Regions from separate parts of the Clostridium intestinale genome, predicted to be linked through region 2. Evidence: riboswitches for the same ligand, from Rfam matches in the RefSeq annotation. Region 2 holds a riboswitch; each other region holds the start of a gene.
The links. A riboswitch is a leader RNA that binds a small molecule or an ion and turns the genes downstream of it on or off. The one in region 2 is predicted to bind S-adenosylmethionine.
Positions count from the first base shown of each region.

Region 1 (4,216 bases), 1.0 Mb from region 2:
TTTCTGCTGTTTGTTGATGAACATCTAATCTTACCTTTAAGGTTTTTAATCCTCTAAGCAAAAGCCAACAATCCTGAGGTCCTAAAATTGCTCCAAAGGAATTCTGTATTGCATATATTCTATTTGCCAAATCTTCTGTCTTAGCTACAGCTAAACCTCCTACTACATCACTATGTCCTCCTATAAATTTAGTTGCACTATGAACTACTATATCAGCTCCTAAGTCTAAAGGTTTTTGAAGATATGGTGACATAAAAGTATTGTCAACTATAACAATTAATTCGTTACTCTTAGCTATTTCTATAGCACCCTTTAAATCTGTTATTTTTAATAATGGATTTGATGGTGTTTCTAAAAATATAGCTTTAGTATTTTCTCTTACAGCCGCTTTTATATTATCTAAATTAGATGCATCAACAAAAGTAAATTCAATATTAAATCTACTAAGAACTTTAGTAGTAATTCTATAAGTTCCGCCATAAACATCTTCGCAAATAATTATATGATCTCCAGCTGAAAATATTGAAAGTACCGATGATGTAGCAGCCATTCCTGATGAAAAAGCAAATCCGCTGCACCCATTCTCTAATTGAGCAATAGTATTTTCTAAAGCCTCTCTTGTAGGATTTCCACTTCTTGAATAATCGTATTTTCCAAAACTATCTATATCTCTTTGATGATAGGTAGATGCTTGATAAATAGGTATACTTAAAGCCCCTGTTTCTTCATCTATTTCATTTCCATTATGAATTAATTTTGTTCCAAATTTCATATTTATCACCCCAATGCTTTCTCTAAATCTTTAATTAAGTCCTCAACATTTTCTATTCCAACAGACAGCCTTAAAAGAGTTTTAGTTATACCTAATTTATTTTTTATTTCCTCTGGAATTTCCGCGTGAGTTTGAGTCTGAGGATATGTAATTAAAGTTTCTACTCCACCTAAGCTCTCCGCAAAGGTTATAACTTCTACACTTTTTAATATTTTTGCTACCTGCTCCTCTTCATAAACATTAAAAGAAATCATGGCTCCAAAACCTGTTGCTTGACTTTTAGATATTTCGTACCCCTTATGATCCTCTAAACCTACATAAAATACCTCTTTTACCTTATGATGATTCTTTAAATAATTAGCTATCTTTATAGCATTTTCCTGACTTTTATCCATTCTTAGATGTAGTGTTTTTATTCCTCTCAATAAAAGCCATGAATCAAATGGTGCTAGTACTGCTCCTGTAGATTTCTGATAAAATCTTATCTTATCATTTATCTCATCACTATTTGTTAATACAAATCCAGCTAAAGCATCATTGTGGCCACCAAGGAATTTTGTTCCACTATGAACTACTATGTCTGCTCCTAGATCTAAAGGCTTTTGATAATAAGGTGTTAAGAATGTATTATCAACAATTACTTTTAAATCTCTTTCTTTAGCTATCTCAACTATTTTTCTTATATCAGTTACCTTCATCATAGGATTTGAAGGTGTCTCTAAAAAGATTGCTTTAGTATTTTCCTTAAGGTTACTTAAAACCTCCTCAATACATGTAGTATCTATAAAATCATGTTCAATTCCATAAGGTTTATATATTTCCTCAAATAACCTGAATGTTCCTCCATATAAATCGTCTGAAACTAAAATGTGATCCCCACTTTTAAAAAGATTTATAATAGCTGTTATCCCCGCTACTCCAGTAGAAAAAGCTATGCCCCACTTTCCACCTTCTAACTTTGCTACTGTTCCCTCAACTTCTTCTCTAGTTGGATTTTGAAGTCTTGAATAATCATACCCCGTACTCTCATTTAAACCATTATGCTTAAATGTAGCTGTTTGATATATAGGAAAACTCAAAGCGCCTGTTAATGGATCTACTCCTTTTTTCCCATGAACCGCTATCGTCTCAAAGGATAAACATTTATCTTTACACATAATATAACCCCCTTATAAAATAAAAAATGCCAGAGATAAACTCTGGCATACAAATATGCTTATTACAGAAATCTACCCTCATCTACCAGTTTAAAAACTGCAGGAATTAGCACCACTACATAAATTGAATGAAATTTATGTTGGTTGCTGGGCTTCATAGGGCCAGTCCCTCCACCTCTCTTGATAAGTTTTTTAATTTATTAGTATTATTGCACTTTTATATTGCTTTGTCAAATTAATTACGCATTAACTCCACAACATTTTTTATATTTCTTTCCACTACCACATGGACATGGATCATTTCTTCCTATTTTATTTTCATTTCTTACTGTCTTAGATTCTTTATATGACTTAGATATTTCTTTTCTCTTTTCTTCTGAGAATATACCTTCCCATTGAGAAAGAGTATAAAGGTATTCAGCTTTTGCATCTAACATATTAAAATATAGTTTTTCTAGATCCATATCAAAAACTAACTCTTGTTCAGCAGTTACTGTTTCTAAATCGTATGGATTATTTAAACTGTCATTTATTCCATCTAAAAATCCCATAACGAATTCATTAGTAGCATTAAATTCTTTTGCTAACTCTTCAATAGTTGATTTTTTTATTTCCTTGTGGTTTGATAAAAGTTTTTTATATATTCTAGTTTCTATATCACTATATTCAGCCCAAAAAGCTTCTTCCCCTTTACTTTTAACATATTCTACAACCATGTCTGTCCATTGTTTATATAGACTCATATTATCTTCTCCTCTTTCTTATATGTATTAATTTATACCAAGCACCTTTAATATAGACAATTTCTCTATTTCTCTAAAGAATACTCTGCTTTATCATTGCAATAATTACATTTTCCTTCTTTTGCTTCGTTCATTATTGGAAAGGTCTCATTAACTACTAAGAATTCATCTAAAGCCTCGTCTATGTGTTCTTTACATGCCAACACTTTATTTTCCATGAGTATCTTCTCCTTACTAGAATTCTATATAATTACTAGGTTTGTGCCTTTCAGCTAAAGAAATAGCAACATCTTTACCTATATAAATATTATTCTCATTTAATATATTAAGTACTGTTTGATATGCTAAATCTGGATGATTATTTGTATTGCTTAAATGTCCTAAATATAGGTTTCTAAGTATTCCGTGATTTATCAGAGTTACTATAGCTTTACCACAGTCATCGTTAGATAAATGTCCTATTTCACTTAGAACTCTTCTCTTTAAAGGATATGGATAAGGTCCAAATTTAAGCATTTCAACATCATGATTACTTTCAAGTAACACTACTTCAGATGATTTTATATTCTCAAGAATTTCATCTGTAAATACTCCAAAATCAGTTGCTACACTTGACTGCTTTCCTTCTGCTTGTATGGTATATCCTACAGGGCCTGCCGCATCATGAGGTATACAAAATGACTTTACTTGCATGTCATTTACCTCCACCACTGTTCTTTTATCCATAATTTTTATATTATGTTCTTTTATTTTTCCTAGAGATGATTCCATTGCGCACCAAGTAGCATCATTTGCATATATAGGTATGTCATATTTCCTAGAAATTATGCCTACCCCCTTAATATGATCTGAATGCTCATGTGTTATAAATATTCCATTTAAATCTCTTGGATTTTGCCCAATCGAAACAATTGCTTCGTCTATCCTCTTTCCTGGAAGACCTGCATCTACTAAAATTTTTGTATTTTTGGTTCCTATAAAAACCGAATTTCCACTACTACCACTATATAATGGGCAAAAAATCATAATATATTTCCCCCAATGTTATTCGACTTCTTTTCTACAAATACTTGCTCCTAAGTCTTTAAATTTATTTTCTATATGAGGATATCCTCTATCTATATGCTCAATATTATGAATTTCAGTGACTCCTTCAGCTACTAATCCAGCTATAACCATTGCAGCTCCAGCTCTTAAATCTGTAGCTTTTACTATAGCTCCTGTCAATCTCTTAACTCCATCTATAATAGCAGTTCTTCCTTCTACTTTAATATCTGCACCCATTTTCTTCAATTCATCTATATGCTTATGTCTGCTTTCCCATATAGTTTCAGTTATTATACTTCTTCCTGAAACAGAACTTAATAAAGTTGACATAGGTTGTTGTATATCTGTAGGGAATCCTGGGTAAGGAGCAGTTTTTATATTAACTCCTTTTAAAGGCTCATCTACATATACTCTAACAGTGTCATCTCCCTCTTCAATCTTTACTCCCATTTCTATAAGTTTTGCAGAAATAGATTCTAAATGTTTTGGTATTACAT
Region 1 covers NZ_CP121166.1:3,585,988-3,590,203, forward strand. The annotation lists gene P8F83_RS18315 (trans-sulfuration enzyme family protein) at 1-772, opposite strand, end outside; gene P8F83_RS18320 (trans-sulfuration enzyme family protein) at 778-1,929, opposite strand; SAM riboswitch class I at 2,005-2,119, opposite strand; gene P8F83_RS18325 (SEC-C metal-binding domain-containing protein) at 2,169-2,672, opposite strand; gene P8F83_RS18330 (CxxH/CxxC protein) at 2,738-2,890, opposite strand; gene P8F83_RS18335 (MBL fold metallo-hydrolase) at 2,907-3,698, opposite strand; gene P8F83_RS18340 (UDP-N-acetylglucosamine 1-carboxyvinyltransferase) at 3,717-4,216, opposite strand, start outside.
Region 1: another riboswitch for S-adenosylmethionine. It lies ahead of P8F83_RS18320 (trans-sulfuration enzyme family protein); the one in region 2 lies ahead of P8F83_RS13350 (methionine ABC transporter ATP-binding protein).

Region 2 (4,216 bases):
GTTTTAGCAGCTTCTCTAGTAATTAAAGCTAAATCATAAGGGGTAGTTTTATGATTTTCATCATAAAGACCAGATGGATTAGTAAAATGGGAGTTATTAGCTCCTATTTCTTTAGCTTTTTTATTCATCATTTCAGCAAAACCTTCAACTGATCCTCCTACATATTCAGCTAAAGCTACAGCGCAGTCATTACCTGAAAGTAGAAGCATGGCATGAAGTAAATCATTTACAGTAAAAACCTCTCCCTCAATCAATCCGAGTCTAGTTCCATCAACTGCTGGAGGATTTTTACCTATAGTTACTTTTGCATTTAAATCAGCATTTTCTAAAACAACTAAAGCAGTCATTACTTTTGTAGTTGATGCTGGAGCTAAAGATTCATTAGGGTTTTTTGAGTACAATAGCTTTCCGGTAGCAGCATCCATTAAAACAGCACCTTCAGAATCAACATTAGGAACTTGAGCGGCTTTTGCAGGATTTCCTAAAAAAATAGTGAAAAAAAACATTAATGCAATAAAATAAACAAATCTTTTCATTTTATCCCCCGTCGGTTAATATCATTTAAAAATAAGTATAACAAATTATTAAACATATTTCTATATTATGTTTAAATTATGTCAATAATCATAAATAAATGAAAGATCTAGTATAAAAGTTGGAGGTCTTATGAGAATTAGAAGAAAAGAAAAGATTATTGGCATAGGAATACTTGTAACTCTATTAGTAGTTATAGGAGGGTTTTATTATTACATAAATAGACCAAAGCCCTTAACTAATGAAGAGATTGAAAATATGTTTGTTGAGGAAAGTACGCAAGATAAAGAGGTTAAAACTCAAGAGAGGGTAACTCAGACTGAATCCATAGTTGTAGAAATAAAAGGGGAAGTTAAAAATCCAGAAGTATACACATTGAAAAAAGGAGCTATAATAAAAAACTTAATCGAAGAAGCTGGTGGACTTACTGAAAAAGGAGATACCTCAGCTATTAACCTTGCAAAAGAACTTCAAAACCATGAGTGTATAGTTGTTGGGAATATAGATGATAAAAGCGTTCAAGCTCAAAGTGTATCAGTATCCGGAACAGGTGGACAGAGTACTTCTAAAACAGATGGGAAGATTAACTTAAATTCTGCAACTGAAGCTGAACTAGACACTCTTCCAGGAGTAGGTAAGGTTATGGCTGGAAAGATAATTGAATATAGGGAGAAAAATGGTGGATTTAAAGATATAGAGGAGCTTAAAAATATAGATAGGGTTGGAGAAGCAACCTTCGAAAAGCTAAAGGATAAAATAAGTATTTAGAAGTAACAAATAATTAATATAAAAAATAGTAGAATATGTATAAATAGTATATTAAAATTATAACTATAATATATAAGGGGGAAGGTTTCATGGATATACTTATTAACGTTGGATTAAGCTTTCTTTTTGGAATAGTTGGAATAGCAATAATGCTTATAGGTTATATACTATTTGATAAAGTTATAAAAGCAGATTTTGATAAAGAATTAGAAAATGGTAACATAGCGGTAGCTATTGTTGTAGCAGGAGTACTTATTGCAATAGGAATAATAGTTTCTCAAGTTATAGCTTAATAAAATCAGCGTATTCTATATAAGAATGCGCTGATTTTATTAAATAAACAATAATATTATCAAGTGTAAACATTTAAATAGTGATAGAAAATTAATAATTATATAAAAATATTAAATAATTTACAAAAAGAGAAAATACCTATTGCATATAGCCTTACTATATATTATAGTTATAAACATAAACTAAATAAAACTTTTTTGTTTCTTATCGTGAGAGGTGGAGGGACTGGCCCTATGAAACCCAGCAACCAACATAAATTCCATTTAATTTATGCATGGTGCTAATTCCTGCAGCTATTTTTTAGCTGATAGATGAGAGGATAGATTTCTAGGGTTGTTATTATCGCGCGGAGTTTATTCTCTAGCGCTTTTTTTATTGCAATCGATGGCTTAAAAGTCGGCGTGGCGATATTTTTCACTTTACCTAGGTATAACAATTTGGAGGAAATAAATGATAGAAATAAAAGGCTTAAGCAAAAGTTTCCATGGAACAGAAGTATTAAAAGATATACACCTTAAAATTCAAGAAGGCGAGATTTATGGGATTATAGGACATTCAGGAGCAGGAAAATCAACTCTCCTAAGATGCATAAATGGACTAGAAACCTATGATTCAGGTAGTTTAGAAGTTATGGGGCAAGAAGTAGCTGAACTATCTCCTAAAGGATTAAGAGAATTTAGAAAAGATTTGGGGATGATATTTCAAGGATTTAATTTGTTACAAACAAAGACAGTCTTTGATAATGTTGCATTACCTTTAGAAGTATGGGGCTACAATAAGCAAGATATAAAGGAAAAAGTATATAAATTATTAGATTTAGTTGGACTTACAGAAAAAGAAAAAAGTAAGCCAGCAAGTTTAAGCGGTGGTCAAAAGCAAAGAGTAGCAATTGCTAGAGCTTTAGTTTTGGAACCAAAGATACTTTTATGTGATGAAGCAACCTCAGCACTAGATCCTAAAATGACAAAAGATATATTATCTTTACTATTAAAAATAAATAAGGAACTAGGAATAACAATAGTTGTAGTAACACATCAGATGGAAGTTGTTAAAGAAATATGTGAAAAAGTTGCTTTAATTGAAGGTGGGGTAATTAGAGCAGAAGGAAATGCAGAAGAATTATTCTTACGTCCAGGCTTAAGCCTTAAAAAGTTTTTAGGTGATGAGGAAGAAGAAACACTTCCAGAAACAGGAGTAAATATAAGATTATATTTCCCTAAAGATTTAAGTGAGAATTCAATAATAACTGCAATGGCAAGAGAATTAAATATAGACTTCTCAATTGTGTGGGGCAAACTTGAAAAGTTTAGAGATGATGTTTTAGGAAGTCTTGTTATAAACATCAAAGAAGAATATAAAGATATAGCAATAAATTATCTAAAATCTAAAGATATAATCTGGGAGGTGCTATAGGATGTGGAATGATATATTACTTAAAGCTATAAATGAAACGCTAATAATGGTTTTTGTTTCAACATTCTTTGCTGTACTCATAGGATTTATACCAGCGGTAGTATTAATTCTTACTGCACCAGATGGATTAAAGCCAAACAGTATTATATATAAAACTTTAGATGTAATAGTAAATGTCTTAAGAAGTATACCATTCATAATTTTGATGGTAGTAGTTGTTCCTATTACAAAATCAATAGTAGGAACTAGTATAGGAATCAAGGGGGCAATTGTTCCATTAACTATAGCGGCTGCACCTTTTGTAGCTAGAGTACTAGAATCTTCCTTAAGAGAAGTTGATAAGGGAGTAATAGAAGCTGCAAAATCATTTGGAGCCACAAACTCACAAATAATATTTAAAGTTATGCTAAAAGAGGCCATGCCAAGTATAATTTTAGGAATAACACTAACAATAATAAGTATAGTAGGATACTCAGCAATGGCAGGAGCTGTTGGTGGAGGTGGACTTGGAGCTGCAGCAATCCAATATGGATATAACAGATTCCGAGGAGATGTAATGTTTTATACTGTATTAATTTTAATTGTATTTGTTCAAGGATTACAGTCTTTGGGGAATTATATTTATAAAAAGAAAACAAAATAAAAAATTAGGGGGTTCTTAATATGAAAAGAAAAGGATTATTATCAATATTATTAGTAGGGGCATTAGCATTTAGTTTAACTGCATGCGGAAAAAAAGACGATAAAACTATAAAAATAGGTGTTACACCAGTACCACACGAAGAAATAGTTAATGAAATTAAACCATTAGTAGAAGCAAAAGGTTACAAACTTGAGATTATAGAATTTAATGATTACGTTACTCCAAACACTGCTTTAGCAGAAAAAGAATTAGATGCAAACTTCTTCCAACACGTACCGTATTTAGAAGAAACAAATAAGGAAAAAGGACTAGACTTAACTTGGGTAGCAAAAATTCATATAGAACCAATGGGTCTATACTCTAAAAAAGTTACAAAATTTGCTGACATAAAAGATGGAGCAAACATAGCTATACCTAATGATGCTTCAAATGGATCAAGAGCACTTAAATTATTAGCAGACAACGGATTATTCAAAGTTAAAGATGCTGAATTAATATCTCCAGCTGATATAACTGAAAATCCTAAAAATATAAAAATAACTGAATTAGATGCAGCTCAACTTC
Region 2 covers NZ_CP121166.1:2,584,384-2,588,599, reverse strand. The annotation lists gene P8F83_RS13365 (D-alanyl-D-alanine carboxypeptidase family protein) at 1-536, opposite strand, end outside; gene P8F83_RS13360 (ComEA family DNA-binding protein) at 667-1,302, shown strand; gene P8F83_RS13355 (DUF350 domain-containing protein) at 1,392-1,595, shown strand; SAM riboswitch class I at 1,798-1,914, shown strand; gene P8F83_RS13350 (methionine ABC transporter ATP-binding protein) at 2,047-3,009, shown strand; gene P8F83_RS13345 (methionine ABC transporter permease) at 3,011-3,652, shown strand; gene P8F83_RS13340 (MetQ/NlpA family ABC transporter substrate-binding protein) at 3,673-4,216, shown strand, end outside.

Region 3 (4,216 bases), 190 kb from region 2:
AGGAGGCAATGGAAGGCATAAAACATGGTGTATCACACTCCACGCATCTTTTTAATGCTATGACTCCATTTCAACATAGAGAAGCTGGAACTGTTGGAGCTATTTTTGATTCTAATATAACTACAGAAACTATTTCTGATGGAATTCATATATCTTATCCTTCTTTAAGAACCGCATATAAAATAAAGACAACTGATAAGGTTTTATTAGTATCTGACGCAATGGAAGCCTGTTGTATGCCTGAAGGCTCTTATTCTTTGGGTGGGCAGCCTGTAATAGTTAAAAATGGTGCTGCAAGGTTAGAAAATGGAGCTCTTGCTGGTTCTATCTTAACACTTGATAATGCTATTAAAAATGTATATAAAAATACTAACTATCCATTACACGAAGTTATTAAGATGGCTACTTACAATCCTGCAAAACATTGTAAGGTTGATGACAAAAAAGGTATAATAAAAGAAGGGTATGATGCTGATTTAGTTTTATTTGATGATAATATTGAAATTAAATATTCAATAATTGGCGGAAAAATAGTTTATTCCAATAATTAGAAGAAAAAGTGGTTTATAAAATGATAACTTACAATCATTTTATAACCACTTTTTTTAATATACTATATTAATTTTTTTATTTCTTCAACCCTTGTTAGTTGTTCCCAAGGAAGTTCTACATCTGTTCTTCCAAAATGTCCATAAGCTGCTGTCCTCTTATATATAGGTCTTCTTAAATCTAAATCTCTTATAATAGCTCCCGGTCTTAAATCAAATACCTTATTTATTATATCGATTATTTTATCATCACCTATTTTAGCAGTCCCAAATGTATCTACTTCTATTGACACTGGTTTAGCAACTCCTATAGCATAAGCTACTTCTATCTCTAATTTATCAGCAACACCAGCTGCTACAAGGTTTTTTGCAACCCATCTAGCTGCATAAGCTGCACTTCTATCTACCTTAGTTGGATCTTTTCCTGAGAAAGCTCCGCCACCATGTCTACCGTATCCGCCATAGGTATCAACAATTATTTTTCTACCAGTTAACCCAGCGTCTCCTTGTGGTCCACCTATAACAAATCTTCCAGTTGGATTTATATAATATTTAGTATTTTCATCTAATAATTCAGCTGGTATAACAGCCTTTATTACATGTTCTAAAATATCACTTTTTATTTGTTCTTGTGATACCTCTGGTCCATGTTGAGTTGACACTACTATAGCATCAATTCTTTTTACTTTATTATCATCATATTCTACTGTAACTTGAGTTTTTCCATCTGGTCTTAAATACTCTAAAGTTCCATTTTTTCTTACTTCAGATAATCTTCTTGAAAGTCTATGCGCCATAGCTATAGGTGCTGGCATTAATTCTGGAGTTTCATTAGTTGCAAAACCAAACATCATTCCTTGATCTCCAGCTCCAACTGCATCTATTTTATCCATTTCGCCTTCTCTAGATTCTAAAGCCTCATCTACTCCTTGAGCTATATCTGATGATTGCTCGTCTATAGTAGTTAATACTGCACAAGTATCACAGTCAAATCCATATTTTGCTCTATCGTAACCTATTTCTCTAATAGTTTGTCTAACCACCTTAGGAATATCCACATAACATTTAGTTGATATTTCCCCCATTACCATTACCATCCCAGTTGTAACTGCTGTCTCACATGCTACTCTAGCATTTGGATCTTGTTCAAATATAGCATCTAAAACTGAATCTGATATTTGATCACAGATTTTATCTGGATGTCCTTCTGTAACTGATTCAGATGTAAATAATCTTTTCATTTTATTTCTCCCTCCGATATATTATTGCAAAAAAATAAAGCCCTCCGATAAGAAGAGACTTGATAAATTAATTCTCTCTCTTATCTCGCAGATTTTTCACTGCAGGAATTGGCACCTTTGTGCATAACACAGGTTGCCGGGTTTCGTAGGGCCCTATCCCTCCACCTCTCTTGATAAGAGTTATCATTATTCATTTCGTGAATAATTATATCATTATTAGATTAATATTTCAATAAAAATTTGTAATAAATAAAAAAAATAAAAAAGTAGAATAATCTACTTTTATTGGTGGAGGAGGACGGATTCGAACCATCGAAACGAAACGTAACAGATTTACAGTCTGCCCCCTTTGGCCACTCGGGAACTCCTCCATGTTTTATGGAGCTGGCAATAGGAATCGAACCTACAACCTGCTGATTACAAGTCAGCTGCTCTACCGTTGAGCCATGCCAGCACATATTCACTTTTAATGCCTATTAATTAAACTTGCTTGGTTATAATTTAATATTATAACTATTGGTGGGCACAACAGGGATCGAACCTGTGACCCCCTGCTTGTAAGGCAGGTGCTCTCCCAGCTGAGCTATGCGCCCTTATTTTTAAAAAATGGTGGAGGAGGACGGATTCGAACCATCGAAACGAAACGTAACAGATTTACAGTCTGCCCCCTTTGGCCACTCGGGAACTCCTCCATGTTTTATGGAGCTGGCAATAGGAATCGAACCTACAACCTGCTGATTACAAGTCAGCTGCTCTACCGTTGAGCCATGCCAGCACATATTCACTTTTAATGCCTATTAATTAAACTTGCTTGGTTATAATTTAATATTATAACTATTGGTGGGCACAACAGGGATCGAACCTGTGACCCCCTGCTTGTAAGGCAGGTGCTCTCCCAGCTGAGCTATGCGCCCTTATTTTTAAAAAATGGTGGAGGAGGACGGATTCGAACCATCGAAACGAAACGTAACAGATTTACAGTCTGCCCCCTTTGGCCACTCGGGAACTCCTCCATGTTTTTGTGGAGCTGGCAATAGGAATCGAACCTACAACCTGCTGATTACAAGTCAGCTGCTCTACCGTTGAGCCATGCCAGCGGATTTATATTGATTCTTTCACAGAACCGACAATGATTAGTATAAGGGGATAAGTAATAAGTTTCAACTCTTAAAATACCTCATTTACAGATATTATTACACTTAAACTCCTATTTTCTATATTTTTCTCCTTATTAGTCTATTATTTGATTTTTTCAAACTTTCTTTTAAACCTATACACTAATATGATTTTCTATTTTTTCTATATCTATATAAGGGCTGAGAATTTTTTTAACTTCTTCATAATCACTTGCTTTTAATCTATTTTTTAATATTTTAACTATATCTTTAGCTCCATCCACTTCATCTCCATTATCTAATATATCTTTGATTTGTGCATAATCAAAATTAGATAATTTACTTGCATAATAAAGCAATTTTGCTTTGTTAGATACAGAAATTTTCTTCTCTATTGTATTTTTATCAACCTTAAAAATCATACTTGCAGTCAAAGCCTCTTCTTCTTTTTTATCAGGTTTATTATAATTATTTTTAGAATTATCTATATATGAATCTTCATACTCATTACCCTCAACTTTAATTAATGGGTCACTATTTTCAGCCTTACCTTTGTCGTCTGCTTTCTTTTCCGTTTCTAATTTATCATTTTTTACACTAGTATTATTTTCATTATTTGCTTTATCTGCAACTTGTTTCTTAGATGTATTATTTTTAACTTGTACGCTTTGTTCCGTTGTTTTTTTAGGATTACTTGGGTATAAGATAAAGACTACACTTATAATTGTTGCTAATATAACTAATATCGTTAAAATTTTTTTATTCATTTTATCACCTCTCTACTATTAACCTTTATTGCCATTATTTATCATTTTTATACTTTTGATATTATAATTTTTTATTATATATAATAAGGTTCTTTTTGCTTGCATATATAATAAAGTACCGTTTATACATCAAGTAGAAAGGATGGTTTTTTTGAATAAAGTTAAAGTAAATTATAAAGAAAATATGGCCTATTACGAAATAGCTTACTTCTTGAGAGACTATATAAAAGACAATACTGTAATAGTCTGTATAGGAACTGATAAATGTATAGGAGATTCTCTTGGACCACTAGTAGGTACATTACTAAAAGAAACTCTAATACCCTTACCAATTTACGGAACTTTATCTTCACCTATCCACGCATTAAATATAGATAAAAAATTAGTTGAGATTAATAAAAATCATCCTAATTCTTTAATAATAGGCATAGATGCTTGTCTAGGAGATATTAATTCAATAGGTGAAATTCATGTAAGAGATTATGCTATACATCCTGGAAAGGGTGTTGGAAAAACTCTTCCTGATGTAGGTAATGCTTCTATTA
Region 3 covers NZ_CP121166.1:2,770,877-2,775,092, forward strand. The annotation lists gene nagA (N-acetylglucosamine-6-phosphate deacetylase) at 1-551, shown strand, start outside; gene metK (methionine adenosyltransferase) at 614-1,789, opposite strand; SAM riboswitch class I at 1,867-1,969, opposite strand; tRNA gene P8F83_RS14140 (tRNA-Tyr) at 2,076-2,160, opposite strand; tRNA gene P8F83_RS14145 (tRNA-Thr) at 2,169-2,243, opposite strand; tRNA gene P8F83_RS14150 (tRNA-Val) at 2,307-2,382, opposite strand; tRNA gene P8F83_RS14155 (tRNA-Tyr) at 2,397-2,481, opposite strand; tRNA gene P8F83_RS14160 (tRNA-Thr) at 2,490-2,564, opposite strand; tRNA gene P8F83_RS14165 (tRNA-Val) at 2,628-2,703, opposite strand; tRNA gene P8F83_RS14170 (tRNA-Tyr) at 2,718-2,802, opposite strand; tRNA gene P8F83_RS14175 (tRNA-Thr) at 2,812-2,886, opposite strand; gene P8F83_RS14180 (hypothetical protein) at 3,060-3,671, opposite strand; gene yyaC (spore protease YyaC) at 3,823-4,216, shown strand, end outside.
Region 3: another riboswitch for S-adenosylmethionine. It lies ahead of metK (methionine adenosyltransferase); the one in region 2 lies ahead of P8F83_RS13350 (methionine ABC transporter ATP-binding protein).